DNA from 2 places in the Pseudonocardia yunnanensis genome. Region 2 is predicted to be linked to the other one. Evidence: riboswitches for the same ligand, from Rfam matches in the RefSeq annotation. Region 2 holds a riboswitch; the other holds the start of a gene.

The links. A riboswitch is a leader RNA that binds a small molecule or an ion and turns the genes downstream of it on or off. The one in region 2 is predicted to bind thiamine pyrophosphate.
Region 1: another riboswitch for thiamine pyrophosphate. It lies ahead of thiO (glycine oxidase ThiO); the one in region 2 lies ahead of ABD743_RS21840 (ABC transporter substrate-binding protein).

The regions. Positions count from the first base shown of each region.
Region 1 covers NZ_BAAAUS010000052.1:34,877-39,080, forward strand. The annotation lists gene thiG (thiazole synthase) at 1-157, opposite strand, end outside; gene thiS (sulfur carrier protein ThiS) at 160-360, opposite strand; gene thiO (glycine oxidase ThiO) at 338-1,528, opposite strand; TPP riboswitch at 1,520-1,627, opposite strand; gene thiE (thiamine phosphate synthase) at 1,675-2,343, shown strand; gene ABD743_RS38115 (hypothetical protein) at 2,369-3,325, opposite strand; gene ABD743_RS38120 (DUF3159 domain-containing protein) at 3,625-4,204, opposite strand, start outside.
Region 2 covers NZ_BAAAUS010000024.1:54,519-58,722, reverse strand. The annotation lists gene ABD743_RS21850 (ROK family protein) at 1-615, shown strand, start outside; gene ABD743_RS21845 (styrene oxide isomerase) at 649-1,125, opposite strand; TPP riboswitch at 1,425-1,537, shown strand; gene ABD743_RS21840 (ABC transporter substrate-binding protein) at 1,529-2,566, shown strand; gene ABD743_RS21835 (ABC transporter permease) at 2,563-3,351, shown strand; gene ABD743_RS21830 (ABC transporter ATP-binding protein) at 3,344-4,111, shown strand; gene ABD743_RS21825 (hypothetical protein) at 4,152-4,204, shown strand, end outside.

The DNA.
Region 1 (4,204 bases), on a different contig from region 2:
TGGTCAACGCGGTGCCGGACGCGATGAGCGCCCGCTCCAGGATCTCCAGGTTCGAGGCGCCACCGGTGCCCATGATCAGCCGGGAGGAGATCTTCCGCCCGCCGATCACCAGGACCTCGTTCTCGACGGACGAGCTCGTCACTGAGTCTCCGATCATCGTCATCCTCCCTGCACCGCCGTCAGCACCTCGATCCGAGCGCCCTCGGCGAGCGGCGTGGCTGCCCAGTCGGCCCTCGGGACGACCTCGCCGTTCACCGCCACCGCCACGCCGGTGCTCGGCGCGCCCAGCGACGCGAGGGCGTCGAGCACGCTCGCGCCCGTGCCGAGCTCGCGCTGTTCACCGTTGATCCACACGTGCACGTGCAACCTCCTCGGGGTACCGATGGCCTCGGCCTGCGCTGGGCGCGGCGCCGTTGACGCGCGCCGGATCGGCGGGGCGCATCGCATCAGGCACGGGACGGCCGTGCAGCAGCTGCAGCACGGCATCGGCAGTGACCGGTGCAAGCAGCATCCCGTTGCGGTGGTGGCCGGTGGCGACGAGCAGTCCCTCCGGGCCGAGCGCGCCAACCAGCGGCAGGTTGTCGGGGCTGCCGGGGCGCAGCCCGGCGGCGCTCTCGACCAGCGCGTACTCGGCGATGCCGGGGAGCACGCGCTCGGCGTCGCGCAGCAGGTCACGGACGCCGCCGACCGTGACCTCGGTGTCGAAGCCGGTCTCGGCCTGGGTGGCGCCGATGACGAGACCGCCCCCGTCCCGCGGCACGGCGTAGACGGGGCGTCCGTCCACGAGGGCCCGCACGGTGCGGCTCGGGGGCGGGAACGCCCCGGTGCGGTGTGCCAGCCGCAGGATCTCGCCCTTGACCGGGCGCACCAGGCCGTCGAGGACCGGGTGCAACGCGCCGGAGTGGGCGCCCGCGCAGACGATGACGACGTCGGATTCCAGGTCGCCGGCGTCGGTCCGCACGCCGGTGACGCGCGTCCCGTCGTCGAGGACGGCGCGCGCGGTGCTCTCCACGAAGGTCGCCCCGGCCCGCTCGGCGGCCGTCCGCAGCGCGGCGAGCAGCATGCGGTTGTCGACCGCCAGATCGCCGGGCACGGACAGGCCACCGCGGACGTCAGGCCCCAGCGCGGGCTCCAGGCGGCGCAGCTCCCGGCCGGACAGGCGCTCGACCGCGCGGCCGAGCCGGGCGAGGTAGCCCGCCAACGTGTCCAGCTCGGCGCGGTCGCCCGACCCCGTGGCCACCACCACGGTGCCCTCGGTGCGCAGTCCGGCCGACTGGCCGGCCGCCGCACCGAGCTCCTCGGCGAAGCCCGGCCAGCGCCGCACGGACTCCACGCCGAGCTCCAGCAGATCCTCTTCGCCGGGCCAGGCCTCGGTGACCGGCGCGAGCATGCCGCCTGCCACCCAGGACGCCCCGGACGCGGGCGCAGGATCGACCACGGTGACCCGCAGCCCCGCCGACGCAGCGCGCCATGCGCAGGACAGGCCGATCACACCTGCACCGATGAATGCCAACCGTGAGTTCGTCATCTCCCCGCTCCCTGCGCCGGCATGACCCGGATCAGGTTCGACGGTCGGGATCTCCAGATCCCCTCTCAGCCCGTGAACCGGGCTCCCGTGCGTCACCTTCGCTTCACAGTACGCGCCGGGTACGCAGCCGCGTAGGGTCGGTACCCATGCCCGGATTCGACGGAGACGCGCTGCGCGCGCGACTGGCCGACGCCCGCCTCTACCTCTGCACCGACGCGCGGCGGCGCACCGGCGACCTCGCGGAGTTCGCCGACGCCGCGCTCGCCGGCGGCGTCGACATCGTGCAGCTACGTGACAAGGGCGCGGACGGCGCCCTGGAGGCTCGGGAGGAACTTGCCGCGCTGGAGGTGCTCGCCGCGGCGTGCGCCCGGCACGGGGCGCTGCTCGCGGTGAACGACCGGGCCGACGTGGCGCTCGCCGCCGGCGCCGACGTGCTGCATCTCGGACAGGACGACCTTCCCGTCGAGTGGGCACGCAAGATCGTGGGTGACGAGGTTGTCGTCGGACGCTCGTCGCACAGCGCAGAGGAGACCGCGGCGGCCGCGGAGGAGGCGGGCGTGGACTACTTCTGCGTCGGCCCCTGCTGGCCCACGCCGACAAAGCCGGGACGCCCGGCACCCGGTCTCGACCTCGTGCGCACCGTTGCCGGCCGGTCGCCGTCGCGGCCGTGGTTCGCCATCGGTGGCATCGACCACGACCGGCTCGACGAGGTGCTGGCCGCCGGCGCCGACCGGATCGTCGTGGTGCGGGCGATCACGCAGGCCGAGGACCCTCGGGCAGCCGCGGCGGCCCTCGCCGCCCGGGTCCGCGCCTGACCGTCCCACGTCGGGCGGCCGGGGCTCACTGCACCTGAGCCTGCCCCTGAGCCCCCGGCACCGGGACGAGCGGCGTCGGCACAGCGCGCCCGGCGGCATTGCCTGCGCCACCACTGTCGGAACCACTCCCGCCGGAACCGCCGCTTCCGGAGCCGCCACTCCGGGAACCGTCGCTGCCGGAGCCGTTGCTGTCCGACCGGTCGTTGCTCGAGCCGCCGTTCCCGGTACCGCCGGTCGCGCCCGAACCCTGGGTCGGAACATCGGCGCGGGAGGTGGGATTTCCGCCGGAGTCCTGGGCCGTCGACGGGTTTGCGCCACTCTCCGGGGTGCCCGTCGACCTGGTGCTGTCGCTGGTGCTCGGCTCGGTGGTGGTGGGCTCGGACGACCTCGACGGCTCCGACCTCGTGGACGGCTCGACCGTCTCGTCGTGCTTGCTCGGGCTCTCGTGCCTGCCCTCGAACACCCGCCCGACGGACGTCCCGGACTCCCCCGAGGTGAGGGTGGAGCCCTTGGCCCACTCGACACCGGTGACGGCGAGCATGCTCAGCGCGAAGATCAGCACGGTCGCCGCCGACCACAGCACGAAACGGCGCCGTGAGATCCGCGCCGGCGGCACGGCGGGCTCGACGCGCAGTTTCGTGGTCGCCCCTTCCGGCGAGATGCGCGGCATCGGCATGGTGACCTCGGCGGCCAGCTCCGCCGCCAGGGCCGGGCCGGGGACAGCCGCACCAGCGGGGGCGTTCTCGGAACCCCGCCGGGGCACCCGGACCCGCGCCACCAACCGATCGCGCGTGCGGTCGAGCGACTGCTGGTAGACCGCGGTCGCCACGGTGCTGGCGACCGACCCCAGCGCGGCGCCTGCCACCGTGCCCTCCGCACCGAAGAACGACCCGAGAACAGCGCTCGTCGCGGCTGCACCAGCCCCGGCGATCACCTTGTTGATCGTCAGCCCGACGGCGGTGGCATTCGGCTGCGTCTGCACCGCCGTCTGCTGGTCCGCCGTCGTAGCGGTGGTCGGGACGATCCGGGAAGGTCCGGGCTGCGGGGACCGGGGCGAGGGGATCCGGTTCTGGGGCGGCTGGTTCCCGGGAGCGCGCGGCGCCGGTATCCGTGGAGCAGGGCTGTGGCGCCCGCCGTTGCGGGATTGGTCAGGACGTGGGGCGCTGGGGAACTGCTGCATGGCTCCTGTGGACGATCACGTCTTCGGGCGGTCGGGGTACCGGATCTTCAACGCACGATGGTTCCGGATCGCTCCAGACGATCAACGTCGGGTGAGATCGTTCACGTTGCCGAGCGGGAGCCGGCATCTCCTTCGGCCGGATGGCGCAGACCACGGTGGCCCTCCGGCAGGGCCGAACGGAGCACCGGCCAGGACAGCGCCACGCACAGCGCCACGAGCGGCCAGGTGAGCACCGCTCGCGCGATGCCCAGGGGCACGACGGCGTCGGCCACGTACAACGGCAGGAAAACAGCCAGGCGCACCAGGTACTGGCCGACCCACAGCCAGCTGGCCCGCTGGTAGCCCCGTAGCAGGTCGGGGTCACGCCGCCAGCGGGTGCGCTGGCCGAGCAGAGTGCCCACGACCACACCGAGCAGCGGCCACCTGATCACGATCGACACCGCCCAGGCGAGCGCGCTCGCCGCGTTGGACACGATCTGGACGAGGAAGAAGTCGATCGCCCGGCCGGTGTAGAGCGCCACGAGCGCCGCCACCGCCACTCCGAGCAGGCCGAACAGCACGGCCCGCGGCTGCTTGCCACCGGCCAGCCGGACCACGGCGATGACGACCGCTGTGAGCAGCGCCGCACCCGCCGCCCACGCGATGGGGGACGTCCAGGCCGCGGCGTCGGCAAGAGTGAAG
Region 2 (4,204 bases):
AAGGTCCCCGTGCAGGTGGCGAACGACGCCGAGCTCGGGGCCCTCGCCGAGCACGTCCGTGGGGACGCACGTGACGTCGACGACCTGGTCTACATCTCCGCCGACAAGGGGGTGGGCGGCGGCGTGATCTCCGCGGGCCGTCCCCTGCGCGGCACCCGCGGCTATGTCGGCGAGATCGGGCACCTCGTCGTCCGGCCCGGCGGGCGGCCCTGCTACTGCGGGTCCCGCGGTTGCTGGGAGACGGAGGTGGGGGAGGCGGCGCTGTGCCGGGCGCTCGGGCTCCCCGAGGACGCCCCCCGCGGCGTGGTGGTGGCGGAGCTCCGGTCACTCGAGGGCGCCGAGCAGCCCGGCAGGCTCGACGACTTCGCGACATGGCTCGCCACGGGGCTGATCACGGTGGTGAACATGATGGCGCCCGAGCTGGTGGTGCTCGGTGACCTGTTCACGGCGCTGCCCCCGGCCGTGGTCGCGAAGGTCCGGACGATGGTGCACGAGCGCAGCCTCGTGAGCCGCGCGGTGGGAGGCACGCGGATCGAGACGAGCCCCCTCGGCCGTGACGCGAAGCTGGTCGGCGCTGCCGAACTGGCCTTCGAACCGGTCCTCGTAGCGGTCTGAGCGGCGGCGCGGTCCGCGATCCAACGGCCAGGTTCACGCCACTCGACGGGCCGGCGTCGAATCCTGTTCCCCGCCGGACTTCTCCGCAGTGGGCGCCTTCCGGCCGAGCCCGAACAGGGTCAGCACCGCGGAAACGATGATCGAGATGGCGATGCTCAGGAATCCGGCCCCGACGAGTTTCTCCTGCCACGGCTTTCCGGTGTGGCCCGCCGACGAGATCGGATTCGCGGCGGCGGTGCCGAGCGCCGCGCCGAGGGTGGTGAACAACCAGTTGCCGTACGTGCCGTAGAGAGCTGACGCTCGGGCCGCCTGGTCTGCCCGCCGCGGCAGTTTGACGTAGCCCCAGACAGCGCCGAGCGCGATCAGGAAGGTGCCGTTCATCACGCCCTCCAGATGCGCGGACACTCCCATTCGCATGTTCTTGAAACGGCGCTCGAGAAGGCCGGTCACCAGCCCGATGAGAAAGAGGAACATGCCGTGCCACATCATTCGCCGGTCACCTGACTGCATGTAGGTCTCCTCGTGAAGATCAGAGTGTGGTGTGGTCGATCACGACTCGATGAAGCGAGAGTCGTCCGGGCCGACACGACTCGGCGGCCCGGCGCCACGGTCGCGGCGGTCGGGCGCATGACGACGCTGATCAGTTGCGGCGCCCCTCCGCCGTGCCGATGCGCGGTGGCCGACCTGAGGACGAACGTACCGGCAGAGATCGGGCCCGGGGTGGGGTCGATGCCACAACCGAGAACCTGGCCGGACGAACCACCCGGGATGGGCGTCGTATGCGTGAATCTTCGGCGCCGCGTATCATCCCGGAGACCCGCGGGAGCCCACGATCCGAGGCTGAGAGGGCGGCAGGACCGGCCGCCGACCGTTCGAACCTGACCCGGTTAATTCCGGCGTAGGGAGGAACCTCGTGATCGGCGTACGTTCGCAACGGATCTCCGTCGTCCTGGCAGCCGTGCTCCTGCTCGTGCTGGCCGGGTGCGCAGGCGGCGCCGGGGGAGCGGGCGGGACCGGTGGCGAGCAGACGATCCGGGTCGCTCTGGACTGGACACCCAACACCAACCACACCGGTCTCTACGTGGCGCAGCAGGAGGGCTGGTTCCGCGACGCCGGGCTGGACGTGCAGTTCCTCCCGTACAACAACACCTCGCCCGACACGCTCGTCTCGTCGGGAGCAGCGGACTTCGGCATCAGCTTCCAGGACTCGTTCACCTTCTCGAAGGCGGCAGGCGCGGACATCACCTCCGTGATGGCGGTGCTGCAGCACTGGGCCACGCGGATCGCGGTGAAGGCCGACCGGGCCGACATCACCTCCCCGAAGGATCTCGACGGCAAGACCTACGGCGGGTTCGGCGGGCCGGGGGAGGAGCCCAAGATGCAGGCCGTCATCCGCGACGCCGGGGGCAAGGGCGACTTCACGACGGTGGTCCTCGGCACCTCCGCGTACGAGGCGCTCTACGCCGGGCAGGTCGACTTCACCGAGCCGTTCATGGCCTGGGAGGGCATCGAGGCAGAGCTGCACGGCCAGCCGCTCAAGACCTTCGCCTACACCGACTACGGCTTCCCCGACGCCTACAACGTGCTGCTGATCGGCAACAGCCCCTGGCTGCATGCCCACCCCGACCTGGCCGCGAAGTTCGTGCAGGCGGCGCAGCGCGGCTACCAGCTCGGCGCGGACGACCCGGCCAAGGCCGCCCAACTGTTGATGGACGCCAACCCGGGCGTGTTCACCGAGCCGGAGCTCGTCATGCGCAGCCAGCAGATGCTCGCCGACCAGTTTCTCCGTGACGCGTCCGGCAAGGTGGGTGAGCAGACGCTGGACGAGTGGTCGGGCTTCTCGGGGTGGGTGTTCGACTCCGGCGTGCTCACCGGGCCGGACGGGAAGCCGGTCACCCAGCGGCCGGACTTCTCGACCTGGTTCACCAACCAGTACCTGGCGAAGCCATGAGCGCACCACGCACGGGCGGACGGCGCACGGCCTCGGCCGTCGTACCGTCGCTCGTCCTCGTCGCGCTCGGGCTCATCGCCTGGCAGTGGTACGTCACGGCCGCAGGCGTCAGGCCACAGGTGCTGCCCTCGCCGCTGCGCGTCGCCACGCAGGGCTGGGCGTTCCGCGAGCAGCTGTGGGAGAACACGCTGCCGACGCTGCAGGTCACGGCGGTCGGGTTCGGGGTGTCGCTGGCGGTGGGCTGGGCTCTGGCGATCGCCGTGGACTTCTCCCCGTGGTTGCGACGCGCGCTCACCCCGCTCCTGGTGGCGTCCCAGACGCTGCCGATCATCGCGATCGCGCCGCTGCTGATCATCTGGTTCGGGTTCGGCCTGCTGCCGAAGGTGCTGGTGATCGCACTCGTGACGTTCTTCCCGATCGCCGTCGGGCTGATCGAGGGGTTTGCCGCCACCGACCGGCAGGCCACCAACCTGCTGCGCAGCATGGGCGCGTCGCGCTGGAAGCAGTTCCGCTACGTGCGCCTGCCCGGGGCGATGCCGTCGTTCTTCACGGCGCTGCGGATCGGCATCACCTACGCCGTGACCGGAGCGATCTTCGCCGAGTACGTCGGTGCGACGGCCGGGCTCGGGATCTTCATGAGCCTGCAGAAGAACTCCTTCCGCACGGATCTCGTGCTCGCGGCGGTGGTGGTGACGGCGCTGCTGTCCATCGCGCTGTTCGTCCTCACCTACGTCGTGCAACGGCTGGTGATCCCGTGGCACGGGAAGGAGCGTCGTCATGCCTGAGGGCGGCCACGAGACCAAGCTGGTGCTCGACGATCTCCGGAAGGCCTACCCGGGGCTCCCGGTGCTCGGCGGGGTGACCTTCGACGTGGCGCCCGGTGAGTTCGTTTCCGTGATCGGGCCGAGCGGCTGCGGCAAGTCCACGCTGTTCAACGTGATCGCGGGCCTGGAACGGCCCGACTCCGGCCGGGTCCTCGTCGACGGCGAAGACGCCACCGGCCGCGTCGACCCCTTCGCGTACATGCCCCAGCAGGATCTGCTCTTCCCGTGGCGGACCGTCCTGGACAACACGACGCTGGGTCTGGAGGTGGCCGGGATGTCCCGGCGGGCCGCCCGGGAGCGGGCCCGGCCGCTCTTCGCCGAGTTCGGCCTGTCCGGGTTCGAGTCGGCCCACCCGTACGAGCTGTCCGGCGGGATGCGCCAGCGGGCCGCCTTGCTGCGCACGGTGGTGCAGGACCGCGCGGTGCTGCTGCTCGACGAGCCGTTCGGTGCGCTGGATTCGCTCACCCGCACCGACATGCAGACCTGGCTCGACGACGTGCGCACGCGATTCGGCTGGACGGTGCTGCTGATCACCCACGACATCCGGGAGGCGGTGTTCCTCTCCGACCGTGTGCTGGTGCTCGGGCCGCGGCCCACGCACGTGCGGCGCGAGGTGAGCGTCGACCTGCCCCGGCCGCGCGAGATCGGGCTGATCACCTCTCCGCAATTCGCGGCGATCGAGGAGGAACTGCTCACGGTGCTGCGGAACGGTTCCCGGTGACCGTGCTCGCGGCTGTCGTGAGTGCTCGTAGCATGCGTCTGTGCGACTGACCCGCAGCGCCCGCAAGCACGGGATAGCCGCCGACGACATCCG